DNA from 3 places in the Lysinibacillus sp. FSL K6-0102 genome. Region 1 is predicted to be linked to each of the others. Evidence: riboswitches for the same ligand, from Rfam matches in the RefSeq annotation. Region 1 holds a riboswitch; each other region holds the start of a gene.
What was found. A riboswitch is a leader RNA that binds a small molecule or an ion and turns the genes downstream of it on or off. The one in region 1 is predicted to bind cobalamin.

Region 1 (7,286 bases):
GCTATTTCGTACCACTTGCACCAAATCCAGATTCTCCACGGACCGTTTGAGATAATTCATCTGCTTCCACTAATTGAATAGAAGGAACAAATTGTATAACCATTTGAGCAATGCGCATTGATTTTTCTACGATAAACGGTTCTTGACCATGGTTGATTAAAATAACACCGATTTCGCCTCTATAGCCTTCATCTATAGTGCCTGGGCTATTCAGTACGGTTACACTATGCTTTAATGCTAGTCCACTTCTTGGTCGAATTTGGGCTTCCGTTCCCTTAGGTAATTCAATCTGAATACCTGTCTTAATGAGTTTGGCTACGCCTGCTGGGATTTCTACTGCTTCTATGGAATAGAGGTCCATGCCTGCATCACCAGGGTTGGCTTGTATCGGTAGCATGGCATCAGCGTGAACTTTTTTAATTTTTACTTCTAGATTCATTGTTCTTCATCCTTAACGATTAAAATTGAATGTGTCATCTGTGATTGGCGCAACTTTTGCCTTGGCATAGGTAGCACCCTTTTGTGAAAAGAAATCATATGTGGAGCCTTCATTACGAATACCATTCATCACAATTGGATTGACTTCCTCTTCTGGGAACATGGCTTCAAAGCCGACATTCATTAAAGCTTTATTAGCATTATAACGTACATATGCTCGAACTTCAGGTGATAATCCTGTTTCCGCATAAATATCATCTGTATACTTCATTTCATTTTGATATAAATCTAATAATAGCTCATAGCCCCATAAATGTAGCTCTTCTTGCTTTTCCTTTGAAAATTGCTTGAATAAATTTTGAGCAAAAAATCCAACTGCTACCCCATGGATAGATTCATCGCGCAAGATGAGTGAAATAATCTCGGCACTGTTTCGTAGGAAGCCTTGTCCTCCTAAGTATAGTGGATAGAAAAAGCCAGAATAAAACAGGAAAGATTCAAGCATAACGGATGAAAACATCGCTTTCCATAAGCTCTCTGGATTGCCTTCTTCAATACTATTATAAATGTCTGCTATTTTATTGGCTTTATACTGTAGAAATTCATTTTTCTTAACCCATTCAAATAGCTCGTCGATTTCTTCGTTTGTACAAAGCGTTGTGAAAATATAAGAATAGGACTTGGCATGTATCGCCTCGAATGCATCAAAAACGGTTAGGACAGCCTTTTCCTGTAAATCGTCTGTATAAGCAGCAACACGATTCATCCCGATATTTGTTTGTACAGTATCCAGTAAGGTTAATCCTGCAAATACTTTTTTATATGTGTCCTGATGCTCAAAGCTTTTCCATTGTTTAATATCTTTACTGACCGCAATTTCTTCTGGAAACCAAATTTGCTTCCATTGCTGGTCCCAAAATATATTGGCAAGCTCACTTGTTGCCTTATTCCAATTGACTGCCTCATAAATTATATTTGACATGCTACACACTCCTCTAAGCTTTGTAATCGTTGACGAACATAGTAAACAGACTTAATGCCCTTTATCCACGCATAAATGTATACTTTAGCCAATTGTTCGGTTGTCCAATTGTCCGTTACATAAAGCGTCATGGAAATACCTTGGTCAACGTGCTTTTGAGAAGCTGCATATAAATCAATTAAATCATAAGGATTCACATCATACGCCTCCACATATAAATGACTATTGTCATTTGTTAAATGAGGCATTGGATAAATGGTTCTACTATCGGCGTAATCACGAACCTCTACGCGCTCTGTACATGGTGCGATTGAAGCCGTACAGCTACGAATATATGAAATACTACCAGTTGGGGCAATAGCCAAACGATAGGAATGGAATAGACCGTACTGCATTACATCCTGCTTTAACGTTTCCCACATCTTGTTTGTGATGATTGGAATATTGCCAAGCGCCTTCAACACAGCAGGCGATAGTTCTTCTTCAGTTTTATTGATATATTGGTCAAAATAGCTACCTGATGCATAATCACTGTCCTCAAATCGGTAGAAGGTTGCAGCTTTTTCTTTCGCCATTTCCATCGAAGATTTCAGAGAATAATAGTTCATCGCTTCCATAAAGTGATCCATGAAATCAATGGAATCTTTTGAGCCGTACAGGATGCCTTCTGTCACGAGATGCCCATGGAGGTTCATACAGCCAAGCCCTACAGAATGCATTAATTGATTGGCTTTTGCAACAGACGGAACATTCTTAATGTGTGTCATTTGCGATACATTTGTTAATAGGTGCATGGCTGTATCGACTAATGCGCCGAAATCATTGACTTTACTTGCTGCATGGATATCGATGGAACCTAAGTTACACGATACATCTAATCCATAGTCATTTGGTTGATCCTGGTCCGTAATGATACTTGTCTCTTGTACTTGTAAGATTTCTGTACATAAATTGGACATTTTGACACGTCCAATATTTTTTAAAGGATGTACCTTATTGACATTATCATCAAAGATTTCAAACGGATAGCCTGATTCAAATTGTGCTTTTTTCACCTCTGTGTAAAGCTTGCGTGCATTTAAACGTTTAATTTTACGAATTTTAGGGTTATCAAGTAGCTCGTAGTACATGTCTGAAATAGAAATTTCAGACATACGTTTGCCATATTCTTTAAAAATATCGTATGGGCTAAACAAAACAATATCCTTATCACGTTTCATCAGTTCGAAGAAAATACTAGGTATAATAATCCCTGTTGAAAGGGTAGCGAGGCGAATTTTATCATCAGCATTTGGTTTTTTTGATGAAATGAAATTTTCTATGTCTGCATGGAAAATATTTAGATAGACAACACCTGAGCCATTTCGTTGCCCTAACTGATTAGAATAACTGAAAGAATTTTCTAACAGTTTCGCTACTGGGATGACACCACTTGCACGATTTAATATCTCTTTAATTGGATCACCTAATGGACGTAAATCTGTTAAGTTGACCCCAACTCCACCACCAAGGCGTGATAGCTCTAAACAATAGCCAATATTTTCAGCAATACTATTCATGGAGTCATCCATTGATAATTTAAAGCAGCTTACTAATTCACCACGTGCTTTCTTGCCACTATTCAATGCAGTTGGTGTGGCAGGTTGATAGGCTTCCATCATCGCTTCGACAGAACGTTCTGCTAAAGCTGTGTTGCCTTGAGCTAAATACAAAGCAATAATAACAATACGATCCTCATATTTTTCTAAAATCTCTTCGCCGTCACGACTTTTCATAGCATAGCTATCATAAAACTTGCTGGCGCTCATAAAGGATGGGAAACGGAAATTATAATCATAGGCTTTTTTATACAACTTCTTAATAAATTCCATTTCGTACATGTCGATAAATGCTTTCTCATAGTAGCCCTCATCAACTAAATAGCGGATTTTTTCCTCAATATCTATAAAATAACGCAAACGTACGTTGACATACTCTAAAAAGTAGCGGCGCGTAGCTTCACGATCTTTTTCTAACTCAAGTAATCCAGTTGTACTATAACGATTCAGTACGTCATTATTAAGCTTTAAATAGGTTTTCATCTCATTACCCTCGTTTCATAAAACGTTTGTATTGCTTCATAATCTGTTTGATTGCCTCGTAAATCTAATTTCCTTACTAAGGGTACATGATAGGTAGTAGCAATTTTCTCACCAGCAGCGCCAAATACATGATGGCCAAAGTTACTATTGCCACTGGCAACTACTCCTTTACAAAAATCTCTGTTTTTTTCTAAAAAGCGTTGCACCTTCGCTGGAATGTCACCTAAACCATCTGTGTAGGTAATTAAAAGATACGGCTTATTCAGTCGCAATTCTTCAGAGAGCTCGATAGCTTCTGCCTTTAATTTGGATACAACATTTCGGACATTGCCTGTACGACTTGCATAAACGATCATAGGGTAATCAACTCAATTTGAGAAACAATTTCCTGAACATCTCCTATAAAGGTTTCATTCATTTCTAAAACAGGCACACTTAAAAAACCTGCATCTATAATGGTTTGCTTAGCTTGTTCATCGTGATCAATGTTAACAATTTCTGCTTCAAGTCCTGCACGTTGTAATTCAGATTTTACCCACAGGCATTTTGGACAAATTGTTTTCGTATAAAGTTTCATAGAAATCCCTCTTTTCATAAAATAAAAAGGCTATCTCTTTAAGAGAGATAGCTAAAATGGAAACGTTAACATACTAAAAATACCGACGTTCCCATCTCTTAATCCCCGAAGAAATGATTAATTTGTTTTATAAAGGCAGGTCTCCTGGCTTTGCTTCATTCTCTGATTTCCTTCCCATGCGCATGCACAGTGGATGCTATCATCGTCAGCTTAACAGTTGCGGGGACAGCGTCGGAATTGTACCGAACTTCCCTTTTAAACTACATATAGTAGTACCTTAGTAAAACGAACACAATATATTGTTGTTGTTCAATAGTTTTAAGTTTACCATCCTTCAAATGAAAAGTAAATCTAGATTCTAAACTTCTTTATTTTTGGATTATTCAGTATTTTTAATTATGTAGTTCCAAATAGATTACCACTAATCACTTATACCCAAATCAAAAATCTATTTTTAACGATGTACGTGATTTTCTATTAAAATGGATCTAGAATTCTAATTTGAGTTTAAAGAAATCTTCTATTTTATGTACCATTGAAAAATAGTTGTCTCTATCGTAAGTCCTGAAATAATGATCATCTCTTACCCATTTCAAATGATGCTCATTACATTAATAAAGAGCATGCTTTTATCATAACATGCTCTTACCATTCTATCATTGGGATTATAGTCTAACCTTAACCTCAGTCCCGTCCTGAGCTTTGACATCGACTAGCACAAGTCCTTTATAATTTTGTAGTTCCTTGATAATCGGCTTTAACATTTCTTTGTCGATGAGGGGAAAGGTAAAGTCTATTTTCTTTTTATCGAAGTATGCCTTTGTCCACTTATTGGCTTGTTGCTGAATCCATTTAGAAGTTAAAATGGAGAGGACAATGGTTAGCACAGTATAGGGAACAGGGACGGTAAAGCGAACGTCTTTTGCTTTCACTTTTACATGCATCATTCGTCGCCTCTACTCAATGAAGACTGCAACGGAATCTCCGTTTGCTGATTTTATATCTACAATTTGTCCATCTAGTTCATTTTCAATTGCTTCAAGAAGAAGATTGATGTCGATATCTTTTACGTATTTTTCAGATTGCGGAATACTTGCAGCGATGCTGTGTCCTGCCATCAATACGGCTTTGACAAGTTTAATTGGTAAATTTACCGTGACATTATCATTTTCGGTGGATACAACACGGACCTTTAACGTTTTATCTAAATACTTTGTTTTTTCCACAAATTTATTCTCTGATTCTTCTTTCTGTTGTAGCACTTGAATCAGCTCTGATCCTTTATCCGCATCAATTTTGCCCTCTTGAATCATCGTTAACACTTTTGTAATTTCCTCTTTCATGGTCGTTCCTCCCTATTCGTCTTTTAAGAGCTTTATGGCTTCATCTGTTGTGATTTCGCCATTTTCAAGCATGCTTACAATTTTTTTCTCATCTACTTCATTTTTCTTCTTTTGAGCATAGCCAAGGGATGAAATAATATCATTTAGCTTGCCTCGAACTGTTGGATACGAAACCCCCAGTTCCTTTTCAACCTCTTTAATATTTCCTCGGCAGGTTAAAAATACTTCCACAAAATGAAGCTGATCCTGTGATAAGGATGCTAGCTTCGACAATTCAAACTCATTTTCAATGGTCGTGTGACAATGAGAACACTGTAACTTCGTAATTTTTAATGTTTTACTGCAGACAGGACAATTTGTGATTACTTGATAAGCCATAGTGAACTCCTTCCTTTAAGTTAAGCTGATTATATAATAAAGAAATTAAAGATGTAAATAATAAAATTAATAATTTTAATTAAAAAATAAATAAAATTAATATCTTGATTAATTTTATTTATTTTTGTTTCTATATTGCTTTAAAAATTAAGAAAACGCCATTTTTAATTTCTCAAAATGGCGTTTCTGTTTAATTGGGTCTATCCTTCTTTTTTCTTTCCCGCGGGTGTGATGGCAAAATTGCATTGTATAACGCTTGTGAAGCGGGGTGCTGATATGTCCCATCCTTGCCTATCTCCTCCACTAGCTGACCATGCTGCATCACAAGGATGCGATCTGACATAAAACGTGTGGCCTGTAAATCATGTGAAATGAATAGATAAGCAAGCTGTAGCTCTTTTTGAAGTCTTTGCAGTAGCTCTATAATCGTCTTTTGCAAAATCATATCAAGACTACTAATGGCCTCATCTAAAACAATCAGTTTCGGCTTTAATGCAAGAGCTCTAGCAATGTTGACTCGTTGCTGCTGTCCCCCACTTAGCTGTGAGGAATAGTTTTGAGCCATTGCCCACTCTAACTCTACACAGTCTAGTAATTCCCTTACTTTCTGTTGTCGCTCTGCTTTGCTAAAATGCTCGAAATTCAAAAACGGTTCTTCGAGTATTTCGAAAATCGTCTGTTTTGGATTAAATGAATGATAACTATTTTGAAAAACAGCCTGTAAATTTCTTCGTATCATTTTTTTCTCTTTGCTGGGTGCTTCGTATAAATTGACACCTTGAAAGATCAGCTCTCCGTTTGTTGGTCGTTCAATCCCTAAAATAATGCGCCCTAATGTGCTTTTTCCAGAACCACTTTGACCGACGATGCCAAGACATTCTCCTTCCTGAAGTGAAAATGTCACATTCTCTAATACAGGGGCTTCCTGTCCTCGTTTGAATAGAAATGGTCTTTGCGCATAGTATTTCTCAATATTTTTTACTTCTAGTAGCGTCATTTTATCACCTCATAGCATTCTCGCTTGTAAAAGTTTCTTGGTATAGGGATGCTGAGGCGCATCAAAAAAATCAAAAACATTTGCTTGCTCAACGATTTCTCCTTGATACATCACAGCCACATCGTCCGCAAGCTCAGCAATGACACCTAAATCATGCGTGACAAGGAGTATGGTAGCATCTGTTTCTGAGCGAATTTGATTAAATAGTGTTAATACTTGTTTCTGATTGATGGTATCCAGAGCAGTCGTAGGCTCGTCTGCGATGTAGAGGGAGGCCTGTATCGCCATTGACAGAGCAATCATCACTCGCTGTAGCATGCCTCCACTTAACTGGAAAGGATAGTAGGACAAGAGCTGCTCTGGCTGAGGTAAATGAACTTTTTTCAAAGCATCAAGGGCGATCTGTCTCATTTCTTTTTTTGTAAGCTTAAAGTGTGCTTTTAATGTTTCTCGAAAATGACTTTCAATCGTTTGAATATGATCAAATGCA
Region 2 (7,286 bases), 170 kb from region 1:
AAAATTACAGTGCGAGATGGCGAACAAATTACAGTTCGGCTTTATACGCCCGTTCTCGGTAAAACATTACCTGTTATTGTTTATTATCATGGTGGAGGCTGGGTCTATGGCAATCTAGAATCTGTCGATGCAGGCTGCCAGTTATTAGCAGACCAGGCACAGGCGATTGTGGTATCAGTGGATTACCGCTTAGCACCTGAATATCCTTTCCCAACACCCTTACATGATGCCTACGATAGCTTAGTATGGGTGCACGATCATATGGAAGCCTTAGGTGGCGATGCAAGTCGATTATCAGTTGCTGGGGACAGTGCTGGCGGAAATTTGGCTACTGTAGTTGCATACTTAGCTACTGCACTCGAGGGACCATCGTTACACGCTCAAACACTCATCTATCCTGTCACAAATGTCGATTTTTCAACAGTATCTTATCTGGCATATGGTGAAGATTACGGCTTAGATACACAAGCCATGCAGTGGTTCTCTCATCACTATACAGAGGAAGCAAACTTCACAAATCCACTTGTGTCCCCTCTTCAGCTAGAGGAAGTCCGTAACATGCCGAAAACATTCATTATAGCTGCAGAGGCAGATGTTCTCTTTGATGAGGGTCTAAGCTATGCACAAAAGTTAAAGGCTGCTGGTGTGGTAGTGGAACATATTACAATGCCAGGTTTAATCCATAGTTATTTCAGTAAAATGAACTATTTTGAAGAAGCAACGATTGAAACCGTGACAAAAATTGCGCAATTCCTGAAATAAGTTTGGCTATCCCGCGCAAACAGTGCGATAATAGAGCAAAACGTTTTTTAAAGGATGACACTATGACACAAACAATAGCTCTACAAATACAACAGCCCTTTTCTGATCAATTAAAAAAAGGCTTCCCACTTATTTCAAAGGATGCGGTTGATGCACGACGTTTACCTGCTGAGCAAGGAACACTCCTCAGGCTCATGGATCATCATAACCGTTTTATTGGAACAGGTTACTACGGCATCCAAAACAAAGGGATTGGCTGGGTGCTAACGACCGATACGAATGAAACAATTGATAAAGCTTTTTTTATAAAAAAATTCAAAAAAGCCATCGACAATCGTGCTGCATTTTTTAGCAATGAAAACACAACAGCCTTTCGTGTGTTTAATGGTGAAGGAGATGGCATCGGCGGTCTTACGATTGATTTTTTTAACAGCTACTACATGGTAAGCTGGTATAGTGAGGGCATTTACTCATTTAAAGAAGTGGTGTATGAGGCGCTTGCTGAGACAGTAGACTACCAAGCGATTTATGAGAAAAAACGCTTTGATAGCAAAGGACAATATATCGAGCAAGATGATTTTGTAATGGGCACGCCAGGAGAATTTCCTATCATGGTGAAGGAAAATGGTATGACCTATGCGGTGCATTTAAACGATGGCGCCATGACAGGGATTTTCCTCGATCAACGTGAGGTACGATTGGCTATTCGTGAGCGTTATGCCAACAATACAGACATGCTGAATACATTTTCCTATACAGGAGCATTTTCTGTGGCAGCCGCTCTAGGAGGAGCCATCAAGACAACGAGTGTAGATGTGGCAAAGCGCAGTCTAGCCAAAACGATTGAGCAATTTAGTGTCAATCATATTGATTATGAGGCACAGGATATAAAAGTCATGGATGTCTTCCATTATTTTAAATATGCACAACGCCATGCTTTACAGTTTGACCTTGTCGTTTTAGACCCACCTAGCTTTGCACGTACGAAGCAAATGACCTTTTCAACGGCAAAGGACTACCCTAAATTACTAAAGGACACGATTGCCATTACCGCTAAAAACGGCATCATCGTGGCTTCCACAAATAATGCCAGCTTTGGCATGAAAAAGTTCAAAGGCTTTATTGACCAAGCATTTAAAGAGACTCGTACACGCTATAAAATTGTCGAGGAATACGGTTTACCGAAGGATTTCCGTGTACCACGTGAATACCCTGAATTTAATTATCTGAAGGTCGTGTTCATCCAGAAAATCGACTAACCAATCGAGAATCACACCAAGGTGTGATTCTTTTTATGTAAGGAAAAGTTGATTCTACCTAAGGAGGTTCGGTATCTCTACAATAAAGACTCCAAAAGATTGAAACGTTATAAACAAACAGAGCCTTTCTATTAAAAGTAGCCTAAGAAGACTGTTCTCTTCTTAGGCCACCCGATTATAGATATTTCACAAACCAATCACGGATATATTCAAGTCGATTAATTCGTAATGTAGGCTTTCCACTTCTTGAAAGTTCATGATTCGCCTCAGGGAAACGCACGAACTTTGTTTGTTTTTTACGATATTTTAAGGCGATAAACAATTGCTCTGCCTGCTCAATTGGACAACGATAGTCTTTTTCACCATGTAAAATCAATAATGGTGTCTCCACTTTGTCTACATACTTCAGTGGCGAATGATGCCATAGCTTCTCTATATCATCGAGTCCTGCTTGAATTTGCCAGTCTGTAAAGTAATAGCCGATATCACTGACACCAGCAAAGCTAATCCAGTTCGAAATGGAGCGCTGCGTCACAGCTGCTTTAAAGCGATTTGTATGGCCCACAATCCAGTTGGTCATAAAACCACCGTAGCTTCCACCAGTTACACCTAGACGATCTTGATCAATAAAATCATAGTGCTCCAGAGCGTAGTCTACCGCTGCCATTAAGTCTGCATAATCATTACCACCATAATCGCCACGTACTGCATCCACAAATTTTTGGCCATAGCCATGACTACCACGCGGATTAGTATAAAGCACTGCAAAGCCTTGTGCAGCAAGGATTTGGAATTCATTAAAGTAGGTATTGCCATACATTGCATGCGGACCACCATGGATTTCAAGAATGAGAGGATATTTCTTCCCTGCTTCATAGCCAACTGGCCTCATAATCCAGCCATTGACCTTCCAGCCTTCTGCACCTTCAAATTCGATACTCTCGGGAACAGCTAATGTTTTGGTTTTTAAAAAATCTTCATTAATGGACGTCAACTGTTCTTTGTCACCTGTTTTTAGGTTCACATAAAACAGATCGCCTGGATTGGTCGTTGTGCTAATAGCCGCAATAGCCTGATCATTTTGCGCATCAAGTGAGAAGCCATAGACATATTGATCATCATGGATAGCTGGGTAAATTTCGCCATCTACATTTCCGTAATAAATCGCCGCATTGCCGTGATCTGTGACTTGGAAGTAGAAGCTATGATTATCATTCATCCATTGCACACGTGGTGACGCTACACCTTGCAGGAAATCACCGATGACATAATCACCAACAGGCGCATCAAATTCACTTGTTACACAGTTTAGTAGTTTTTGCTCCATGTCATAAATCCAAAGCTTTGCTTGTGTGGCATTTTCAAATTCACGTTCTCCACCTACAAAAGAAAGATAGCGACTATTCGGAGACCAAGCTGTTTGGTAATAAGCACCCGAACCTTCTGTTAGCTTGTGACTCTGCTTAGATTCTAACTCCAATAAATAGATATCCACATTAAATGAGAAATCTAAATCCTCCGCTTTATCTGCTAAGTACGTAAGGTATTTGCCATCTGGCGACCAAGTACCCAGATGGCAGTACTCTTTGCCTTCTGTCACTTGTTCTAGCTCTCCTGATGCCACATTGACAATGGCAATATGGGTAAACTGCTCCATATCAATAAATCCACCAGCATCCGATTTGTGTTTCATTTTCTCGATTTCTAGTGGCTTTAGTTCTTTATCCTTTTTCTTCTCATCCTCCGCTTTATCTAGGATGGTTTCATCTTTCCCTAGCACGACTGAAAAAGCAATTTTCTTGCCACATGGTGACCAGACAGGGGAGGTCGCTCCATTTTTACAATGTGTCACCTGTTTTGCCTCTCCACCTGCTCTCGAAAGAACATAAATTTGCGACTTACCTGTTCTCGTTGACAAAAATGCAATTTGACTGCCATCTGGTGACCAAACAGGGGAACTCGTCGTTCTATCTTCACCAAATGTCCATTGCTGTGGTGTTTTGTCCTTCAAGTTTATGTAAAACAAATTCGATATATAGTCATTTTTCTTCTCGTCCATACGAGTCTCTACATAAACTACCTCTGTCCCATCTGGTGAAAGCTGTGGATCTGCTACTGATTTTAAGTGATAAAGATCTTCTGGTTGAATCCCTTGTTTCGATGTCATGTTCTTGCTCCTTTGTATTGTAATTTTCTGTGCCTTATTACAATACTTCGACACCCTAAGTAATATTCCTGCTATTTAATTGAATTTTTTACTAGTTCCCAATATTCTGCTGACTTTGTTCTGCGATAAAATTTATAAAAGGGCTCATTTGGGCGAGCATGCTCCTTATAAAGGTTTATCAGGTGCAGTAAAAAATCTTCAATTTGTGTGACGTCTACCCTCTTAGCGAATAACGTGCCAGCCTGTGCCTTTGCTCCCATCGGTACTGCCCCTAAATAGACATCAAAGCTTTCTTGTTGGTAAACGAGTCCAATATCATCATAGACTGCATTGTAGCAAGCTGATGCACAGCCATTAATATTGACACGCACTCTTGCAGGTACCTTCATCCCCTCTATGGCATGATAGAGCTGTTCGGTTATCGGAGCAGCCTCCATTTTCTCCCCATCACAAAAATCGCAGGCCTTCATGGCTATGATTGAACCAGAGGGAGCAACATAAAGACCTGCTTCCTGTAAGGCTTGCACCGCTTCTGTGGCATCGCACGTTGGTATGGATACGAGTATACTATAGGAAGCAGAATATTTTATCGCCCCCTTTTCGCCAGCAATTTCGGCTATCTTTTGGAATTGTGCAGGAGTATAATGCTTATTAATAATGCCAGGGCTAACGGCTAGACGGGTAAACTCACCATGACGGTTCAGTGTTTCAAATGTTTGATCTGGTACATTTTTTTGAAATGCGTTCATTTTTATCGCTCCTTATAAAAAAGGAGCTAGCAAAACGCTAGCTCGAATGGATTAAAAGTTTTCAGGATAGAAGCCCTTTGCTAAAATTTCAATGGCCTCTGCCGCACGAACCCCTTCAGACGCTGCTGAAAGTGGCAGGATGACAAAGCGCTCATTTTTGACCGCTTCCATCTCCTTTAAGGCTGGATCATTTTTTAAGAATTGGATCTTTTGGTCTGCCGTTGTTTCACCGTAATCAATCACGACAACTACCTCTGGGTTGCGGTCTACTGCATCTTCCTTCGACACAGTTGTCCAGCCTGATTCCACATCACCAAAGATATTTTGTCCACCCGCGATTGTCACAAGCTCATTCATAAAGTTTTGACCAGCTGTAAATACATCCTTTTCACCGCTATCAAACACAAGAACACGTAATTTTTCGCTATCTTTTGGTAATTTAGCTTGTACTGCCTCTACATCTTTCGTCATTTGCTCAATTAAAGCTTCGCCACGATCCTCAATACGGAAAATCTTTGCGATATTGCGAATATCAGTGAAAATATCCTCTATGGTTGGCTTTGTCATGTTGGAAGCCGTATGTAAATACGTATGGATGCCTAATTCTTCAAGCTCTTCTGGTGTGCCTACACCCTTTTCGCCAAAGCCACTTTTCCAGCCAGCATATAGGAAATCTGCCTCGGCATCGATGACTTGCTCCTTCGTTGGGTATTGATCGGAAAGAACAGGGACCTTATCGTATGCCTCTTGCAGTGGTTCATAGATTTTATCATCTAAGTAAGCTGTCCCTACCATAGAATCCTCTAAACCAAGTGCTAACATAATTTCTGTCACATGTTGATTTAAGCTAATCGCTTTTGTTGGTGCTTCCGTATATGTTTGAGTTGTGTCATTATTTTTAATGGTTACTTCTGCTGCCGCCTCAGATGGCTCAACCTTTTCACCTTGTGCAGCTGATTCCGTTTTGTCCTTTGCGTTACAAGCCCCTAAAACAGCGACCAAGGCAATGATCATCATCAGCCATATACTTTTCCATTTCTTCATGTCCTTTTCTCCTTTGCTGTTAAAATATAGAAAGAAATCAGAGACTTCTTTACTACTAAGGTAGTTGGAAGGGCATAAAAAAACCCTCTTGTCGCCAAGAGAGTAGCATAGTGAAATAACGGTATCATTACCTTCATCACTATCCCCATCCTCGTGGTTCTTAGTCAAAAAATACATACTGGCAGGTATCCTGGCTTAGGTTCATCATCTATACGCCTTCCCATAGTTTCACTACAGTGGCATGCTGTATAGACTCCCCATTTACAGTTGCGGGACAGCATCGGAATTGCACCGATTTCCCTTTTAAGCAAATGACAAATGCCATTTGCACCAATACGTTCTATAATGGTCAATACTATTGATAGACTAGCAGAAGAAAATTTATCGCGCAATCAGTAGTATGACACTAAAAGTATAATCATCATTATATTAGCACTATTTCGACATAAAGACGAACTATTTTACAAGAAATATAGAAGCTAGTATTCTGTTACAATAAAAAGATAGCATTCTATAGAAACGAGGATTTCTTATGTACAAAACGATCGGTGTACTTGCGCACGTGGATGCAGGAAAAACGACCTTCTCTGAGCAAGTGCTTTTTCATACAAATAGTATTCAAGCACGGGGGCGTGTTGATCATCAGGATACCTTTCTTGATCATCATGAGCTAGAGCGCAGACGGGGCATTACGATATTTGCCGAGCAAGGGCGCATGAATATTGGCGATGATACATACACATTGATTGATACGCCAGGGCATGTCGATTTCTCCCCTGAGATGGAGCGTGCCATTCGTGTGATGGATTATGCCATTATTATCATTAGCGCTGTCGAAGGGATACAGGGCCATACAGAAACAGTGTGGCAACTTTTACGTCAATACCATGTCCCTACCTTCTTCTTTATCAATAAAATGGATCGTGAGGGTGCCAATATGGAGGCTGTCATCAGACAGCTTCGCAAAGATTGCTCTCAGCATGTATTGTTCATCGATGAGCCACTGCGAGCAGACTATGTATCAAATAATATTATGGAATGGCTGGCGGAGCGCGACGAAAAATTGCTTGATGCCTTTCTAAATGAGTCATTGGAGCATGAACAGTGTCTTGCTCAATTAAAGGAAATGATTAAAAATGAAGGTGCCTTCCCTTGCTTTGCTGGCTCGGCCTTAAAGGATGAGGGCATTCAGGAATTTCTTGACCAGCTCCCGCTGTTAACGGCTTCCCATTTTGACAAGGATGCCCCGTTTGAGGGCGAGGTTTTTAAGATTCGTCATGATGGGCACCAGCGTTTAACCTTTAT
Region 3 (7,286 bases), 490 kb from region 1:
TCTGAATTAAAGCCAATTTCAGCTAGGCGATCTTGTAAAATGGCAAAGATTTCATCATGGATACCAATTGTTTGACCATATGTGAAGGTAATCGTTGGATAATGCTCACGCGCATGCTCGATTTCCGCTGGAATATGCAGTTTTGAATGGCCTGCATGCAGTAAAATGATTGGAATTACATGTACCTCTGTAGCTCCCTTTTTCACACAGTTTGTAATACCTTCTTCGATGTTAGGTGAAGCAAATTCAAGGAAACAAGTTTCCACTAAAAATTGTTCATCAATACGAGGTGTCATTTGTTCGATAAATGTACGAACCTCATCATTTCCTGCTGCTAAACGGCTCCCATGGCCGACAAATAAAATAGCTTTCATCTCTCTACTCCTTACTAGTCGCCGCACGGAGCTGGCTCTACTTTTATTTTGGAAGACATATCTTGATACGTAAAATGCAGTATCTTTTTCACACGTTTAAAATATTTAAACAAGCGTTCATTTGGATGAGCATTTGCTTTATATTCTTCAATAATATCTGTAATGAGTGGAATCAGCTGCTCAGGCTCCAGCCCTTCTACAACAGGCTGTGCTGCGTGTGCTGTACGACCGACTGGTTTTGCTCCAATAAAGACATCAAATTTACTTTTGCGGTAGACGATGCCAATATCATCAAATACAGCCCGATAACAGGCCATCCCACAGCCATTAAAGCCAATATTTAATGTCTTCGGTAAGGACATACCGCCTAGTTTTTCTTGTATTTCCTCTGCATATGGTATTGAATCAGCCTTTTCACCGTAGCAAAAATCACAAGCCTTCAGTGATAACACATCACCAATCGGGGCTAATAAAAACCCTACTTCCTGTAATTTCTCTGTGATCTGTTCAGGGGCAGTCGTTGGTATTTTCAAATGAATTTGATGATCTGGTGTGTATTCCATCGTCCCCTCATCCCCAACGACCTCCGCTAACGTCATCATTTGCTGGGGAGTAAAAAACTTATTGGCTACACCAGGACTTACTGCTAATTCAAAAATAGATTCTATTTTTTGCTGTACAAGCTTCGGTGTTACTTTGACTGCGCTTGTCCCTTTTACCATTGCAAGTGCCGCTGTAGCCATTTCAAGAGCTGTTTTTTTCGGCTTTGGCGTAGCGGCTATACTGGGTTTATTAAAGCGCCCTGCATTAGGGTCAGCAGTAAAGTCATTTCGCGCTGTTCCTGTCTCTTGGTTCATTGCCCAAGGTTCATTTTCTTCGCGTAAACGTTGATGTGGACGTAATGGCTGTTTCTCTTCACCCAGGGTATATTTACGTTGGTAACCGCGGGGCGTAATCATCTTATTGTCATAGAAAAATGTTGACGAATTCCCGATAATGACAGTTGTCAACATACCAATATCATGTTCTAGCATTTCTGCTAGTGTTGTCATGGTCACTTCTTGACGTTCTCGATAGGCACTTTTCACAAGCCCAACTGGTGTGTCTGGCGAACGATATTCTAAGAGTATTCGTTGAGCCTCGACAATTTGTCTTGTTCGACGTCCACTTTTAGGATTGTATAAAGCAATGACAAAGTCCGCCATTGCAGCTGCCTCGACACGCTTTGCAATTAAATTCCAAGGTGTTAGATGGTCACTCAAACTGATTGTACAAGCATCATGCATAATAGGTGCACCAAGTATGCTAGCGCATGAATTAATCGCAGAAATCCCAGGAACAATTTCTACTTCAATTCCTGTTGCTTCTGTCCAGCCTAGCTCAATTAACACCTCATAGACTAAACCCGCCATGCCATAGACGCCTGCATCACCACTCGAAATTACTGAGACGATGCTCCCTGCTTCGGCTTGACGAACGGCTTCCTGTGCACGCGACACTTCTTCTGTCATGCCTGTACTAACAATCGATTTTGCACTTACTAAATCTTGAATCAGCTCTACATAGGTTTTATAGCCTATAATCATATCACTTTGTTGTAAAGCCTCTACTGCACGTGTCGTAATATGCTTAAAATCTCCAGGTCCAAAGCCTACTACGAAAATTTTTCCTTTTTGCGCCATGTTGTTACCCCTCTTTCACCTTTTCGATCCCTTTAATGGCAGTTGTTTGAGCAGTACGCTGTAATGTACCTTCACGAAGTGTAAAGACATGTTCGTTGTATAAGGATTCATGATGTAAATCTTGTACTAGTGTTCTAGCATGCTCTGTTGATGGCACACGATACCAGTTTCCTTGAGGATAAGCGATTACCACACAAGCATCCTTGCAGCGTCCATTACAGCGCGTTCTTGTCGTATGTATTTCCTGATCGAGTGCTTGCCGCTGTATCTCATCTCGAATGGCTAAGGTAATTTCCTCCCCATCCTTTTTCATGCAGCTACTGCCATTGCAAATAAAGAGATGTGTTTTCATCCCCTCTAAATTCCAAGTTGTCATCTTCTGTCTCCCCTCATTTGCTTTTTGGAAAAAGAAAAACCTTTACTCTATAACGAAGAGTAAAGGTTTTGTAGAAGCCAAATAAAAACGAATAGAATGAAATACAGGTACCCGCTTTCGCTTCAACTTCTCCCTCCGAAAAGTTTGCATGCACAATCAAATAAGCAGGTTTCCTGACTTAAGCTTCATTTTACTGTCGCACCTTCCCAAGTTTGTACCAGTGGCTTTGCGATTTCATCAGCTATTACAGTAGCGGGGGCTGTATTGGATTTTCACCAATTTCCCTATTATCTCGAACTATTCGAGCACTTATTGACGTTTTATATGAAATTTTTATTAGAATTTTAAATAGAAAACTGTCTTTATCATATCTTATTATTTTAAAATTTCAATATTTCTTTAAAAATTTATGACAAATTTATCAATTTTGAATGGAACTAGGTATGAATTTTATACAATCTATATAATTTGCGCACAAAATTTTATCAGAATATTCACCGTTGACCTTTAATTTAAAAAATTTCATAAAAGGTATAGCATATTTATGGAAATTCATGTTACACTTTGTCGTGAAATCTCACAATTTGAATGTTTTTCGGTGCAAAGTGCTTGTCATTTTGCTTAAAAGGGAAGCCGGTTTGAGTCCGGCGCGGTCCCGCCACTGTAATAGGGAGCTTTATAGAATATGTCACTGTCCAACGGATGGGAAGACCTATAAAGCATTGAACTAGAGCCAGGAGACCTGCCGAAAAATAAGTGATCGTTTCAACCTACGAGGATAGGTGTGCGGCTTAGCAGATGAGACTGTTATTTGCTTTTTTAGCTATGCACTTTTCCACCTAAGGAGAAGTGCTTTTTTTAATTACGCACGCAATATTCTAAAAATCTATTAATTAGTTAGGAGGAAAGCTTTTTGACATTATCATGGTGGAAACTTAGTTATTTTTTACTGGCCTTTTTAATCGTGCCAAAACGTGCCTTTGCCATGCATATCATGGAAGGTTTTTTACCAATCGAATGGGCTATTTTTTGGTGGGTGATCTCTATCCCATTTATCATTCTAGGATTGCGTTCTATTCGAAAAACCATTGATGAAAATCCTGAAACAAAAATGCTTTTGGGGCTTTCAGGAGCCTTTGCCTTTGTGCTATCCGCCCTAAAAATCCCTTCAGTTACAGGTAGTTGTTCTCACCCAACTGGTGTAGGACTTGGGACAGTACTCTTTGGCCCTCTAGCAATGAGTGTAATTGGAACAATCGTTTTATTATTTCAATCTTTATTATTAGCTCATGGAGGAATTACAACTTTAGGGGCTAATGCCTTTTCTATGGCTATTGTTGGTCCTTTTATTGCTTACTTTGTCTTTAAAGGGGCTCAAAAAGTAGGGTTGTCATTTTCACTAGCCATATTCTTTGCAGCTATGCTTGGTGATTTAGGTACATACATTGTGACTTCTGTACAACTAGCACTAGCCTTTCCTTCAGAGGTTGGAGGCTTTATGGCATCCTTTACAAAGTTTGCAGGTATTTTTGCCTTAACTCAAATTCCTTTAGCAGTGAGTGAAGGAATTTTAACGGTCATTGTGATGAATTTCTTGAAAAAATACAATGTTAGCGAATTAAAAACGTTACGTGTTTTCTCAACAAAGGAGGCACATTAACAAATGAAAAAAAATTTATTGTTATTAGCAATTGTTGTGTTGTTAGCCATCATTCCCTTATTCATACAAAAAGGTGCTGAATTTGGTGGTGCTGATGGAGAAGCAGAAGCAGCTATTGGTGAAATTAATGCGGAATATGAACCATGGTTTGAAAGTCTATGGGAGCCACCAAGTGGTGAAATCGAAAGCTTATTATTCGTGCTACAGGCAGCTATAGGAGCTGGCTTTATTGGCTACTTCATCGGCTATATGCGTGGCAAACACAAAGAAGGTTAACCATTATGTTACTCATTGATAAGTATGCCTATCTGAATAAGCTAGCGTCCGTTCATCCGCTAGAAAAAATGATATTTTCACTTGGACTACTTCTCATAACGCTCATCATGAGAGATGAACGACTTTCACTCATTACATTTTTTGTAATGAGTGCTTTTATCATTTTAGGTGCAAAAATTCCGCTTGCATACTACGGCAAATTATTATTGCTACCTAGCTTTTTCTTATTAACAAGTCTCGTATCTATTTTACTTTCCTTTACATCATCAACGAATACACTCCCTGCCCATATTTGGTCGTTTACATTTAGGAATTGGACTGTCTTTATTGGGAATGCAAGTGTGTTAGCAGCGCAACAGCTGTTCTTTATTGTCCTTGGTAGCATTAGTTGTTTATACTTTTTAATTCTAACCACTTCCGTACAAGGAATATGTTATGTGCTACGACAATGGCGACTCCCCTCTTTATTAGTGGAGCTCGTCGAACTAATCTATCGTTTTATTTTTATGTTTTTAGAAAGCATGCAAAATATACATCTCGCCCAGCAAGCACGTCTTGGCTATCATTCACCGATGCAATGGCTACGCTCTGTCTCCATGCTTATTGTGGCATTATTTGTGGAAATGTTTCAGCGTAGCCGAGAGCTCAACAATGCCATGCAATCACGTGGAGGCGAGGCCGTCTACTGGCAAGAGATGGGCTCTTATAGCAAGAAAAATTGGCTAGGCATGGCAGCTATTTTACTAGTCCTCATCGTATATGGAGGGTATTTTACATGACAGCATTTTATTTTGAACTCAACCAATTATCTTATGCCTATGCGGATGGTACGAAGGCGTTGTCAGATATTACATTAGACATTCCAAAAGGTAAAAAAATCGCCATACTTGGACATAATGGCGCAGGAAAATCGACTTTATTTCAGCATCTTAACGGTATTTTAAAACCTACAGCTGGAACGATTGTATTCGAAGGCAACGATCTGGAATATAGTCGAAAAGCTTTAAAGGCCCTACGCCAAAAAGTCGGCATTGTTTTTCAGAATGCAGATCATCAGCTTTTTTCAGGGACCGTCAAGCAAGATATAGCATTTGGCCCATTGAATCTCGGCTGGTCTACTGAAAAAACGGAAGAAAAAATAGCATGGGCCGTTGCGCAAACCGAAGTGGAAGATTTGCTTGATAAACCCATTCATTTTTTAAGCGTAGGTCAGAAAAAACGTGTAGCAATGGCAGGTGTTTTAGCGATGGAGCCCTCTGTCCTTTTGTTAGATGAACCAACAGCAGGTCTTGATAATTATTATGCTACACAAGTATTACAATACTTAGCCAATTTAGATGATGGTGAGAGAACCATTTTACTAGCAACCCATGACATACCTCTCGCCTATGAATGGGCCGATCTAATCATTGTTATGGAGGCTGGAAAAATTATTTATAACGGTGATCCAATCACCTTGTTTTATGAAGACGAATTGTTACATCGCGCGCATCTTGAACGTCCATGGATTTTTGAAATGGTCATAGCTTTGCAAAAAAAGAAGCTATTGCAGGAAAATATCAACATCCCTCGTTCCAAGCAGGAGCTACAACAATTAATAGAACAGATCTAAAGCTTTTAACAAGGCTAGGTTTTTTCGTTATACCTACCAAAAATTAAAATAGCAAAGAAAAATTTTCCTCCATTACGAAACTTTTCTAATCTTTGTCCGTATTAATATAGTCGAGATTTAATTTATAACACCAAGGAGAGATAACAATTGAAAAGTTGGTATAAAAAATCAGTCGCTGTTGTAGCATCTGCTGCACTCATGGTTCCTGCTGCCTCTGCCTTTGCTGAGGCACCTCAGCATAAAGCGAAAAACATGCTGGCAAACAGTGCGAAACAAACAGAGAAGAATGAAGAAAAATGGATGAGTAAGGATACAATTGTTATCAAGCATTCAGGTCTTGATAAAAACGTACATAAAAAAATTGGCTCCAAGGTCATCCGCTCCATTCCTTCATTAGGGTATGATGTTGTACAACTAAATAAAGGCGTATCGATCGAAAAAGCCGTCTCTTACTATTTAAAGCAAAACGGAATATCAAGTGTATCTCCTAGTTACATCTATCATTCTTTTAATAAAGAAGCTGATCCTAAAAAACAAGAGATGTATCATTTAAACTTACTGCAAATGGATAAGGCACTAGAATTAGCAGGCAACCATGATGTCACAGTTGCTGTCATTGATTCTGGTGTAGATTTTAAACACCCCGATCTAAAGTCACAAGTACTTCCACCCTATAATGCAGCAGCACCTGCTAATACTACTTATTCAGGCGATCACGGAACACATGTGGCAGGTATTATCGCCGCAGCAAAAGATAATGGCGTAGGTGGGCATGGGATTAATCCGAATGCAAAGTTACTGCCAATTGATGTATTTAACGGCAAAGAAGGTGCTAATGATTTCATTATTGCACAGGGTATTCTTTATGCAATTGAGCAGGGCGTTGACGTCATTAATATGAGTCTAGGAGGCTATGGTGAATCTCCCCTGATGAAGGAAGCCGTTCAGAAAGCGATTGATAGTGGGATTACAATTGTGGCGGCCGCAGGAAATGAATCGACAGATGAATATTCCTTCCCCGCTTCTTTCGAAGGTGTCATTAGTGTTGGTTCAACAAACGAACGTAACAAACTATCAAGCTACTCCAATTACGGACCATCTGTGGATATTGTTGCACCAGGTGAAGACATTTATAGTACCGTTCATGATGCGAAGAAAGGATCATCTTTTGTCAAGTTTAGTGGAACATCCATGGCTTCTCCTGTCGTGGCAGGTATCGCCTCTCTTCTTAAATCCAAAGACCCATCTTTAAAACCGCATCAAATAGAAGCGATTTTAGAAATGACCGCACAAGATTTGGGCGAGA

Region 2: another riboswitch for cobalamin. It lies ahead of NYE73_RS12085 (ABC transporter substrate-binding protein); the one in region 1 lies ahead of NYE73_RS12925 (glutaredoxin family protein).
Region 3: another riboswitch for cobalamin. It lies ahead of NYE73_RS15575 (energy-coupling factor ABC transporter permease); the one in region 1 lies ahead of NYE73_RS12925 (glutaredoxin family protein).

Annotation. Positions count from the first base shown of each region.
Region 1 covers NZ_JBBOPH010000001.1:2,557,292-2,564,577, reverse strand. Annotated here, with positions in the region: gene dut (dUTP diphosphatase) at 2-439, opposite strand; gene nrdF (class 1b ribonucleoside-diphosphate reductase subunit beta) at 452-1,420, opposite strand; gene nrdE (class 1b ribonucleoside-diphosphate reductase subunit alpha) at 1,408-3,501, opposite strand; gene nrdI (class Ib ribonucleoside-diphosphate reductase assembly flavoprotein NrdI) at 3,498-3,857, opposite strand; gene NYE73_RS12925 (glutaredoxin family protein) at 3,854-4,078, opposite strand; cobalamin riboswitch at 4,196-4,373, opposite strand; gene NYE73_RS12920 (hypothetical protein) at 4,744-5,025, opposite strand; gene NYE73_RS12915 (SHOCT-like domain-containing protein) at 5,035-5,421, opposite strand; gene NYE73_RS12910 (DUF2089 domain-containing protein) at 5,434-5,799, opposite strand; gene NYE73_RS12905 (ABC transporter ATP-binding protein) at 5,990-6,796, opposite strand; gene NYE73_RS12900 (ABC transporter ATP-binding protein) at 6,806-7,286, opposite strand, start outside.
Region 2 covers NZ_JBBOPH010000001.1:2,384,886-2,392,171, reverse strand. Annotated here, with positions in the region: gene NYE73_RS12105 (alpha/beta hydrolase) at 1-762, shown strand, start outside; gene NYE73_RS12100 (class I SAM-dependent rRNA methyltransferase) at 825-2,021, shown strand; gene NYE73_RS12095 (S9 family peptidase) at 2,197-4,188, opposite strand; gene NYE73_RS12090 (precorrin-3B methylase) at 4,260-4,937, opposite strand; gene NYE73_RS12085 (ABC transporter substrate-binding protein) at 4,989-5,981, opposite strand; cobalamin riboswitch at 6,145-6,331, opposite strand; gene NYE73_RS12080 (elongation factor G) at 6,514-7,286, shown strand, end outside.
Region 3 covers NZ_JBBOPH010000001.1:3,046,472-3,053,757, forward strand. Annotated here, with positions in the region: gene NYE73_RS15560 (sirohydrochlorin chelatase) at 1-374, opposite strand, end outside; gene cobJ (precorrin-3B C(17)-methyltransferase) at 389-2,056, opposite strand; gene NYE73_RS15570 ((2Fe-2S) ferredoxin domain-containing protein) at 2,061-2,432, opposite strand; cobalamin riboswitch at 2,579-2,760, opposite strand; cobalamin riboswitch at 3,012-3,196, shown strand; gene NYE73_RS15575 (energy-coupling factor ABC transporter permease) at 3,346-4,092, shown strand; gene NYE73_RS15580 (energy-coupling factor ABC transporter substrate-binding protein) at 4,096-4,368, shown strand; gene cbiQ (cobalt ECF transporter T component CbiQ) at 4,374-5,147, shown strand; gene NYE73_RS15590 (energy-coupling factor ABC transporter ATP-binding protein) at 5,144-5,980, shown strand; gene NYE73_RS15595 (S8 family serine peptidase) at 6,128-7,286, shown strand, end outside.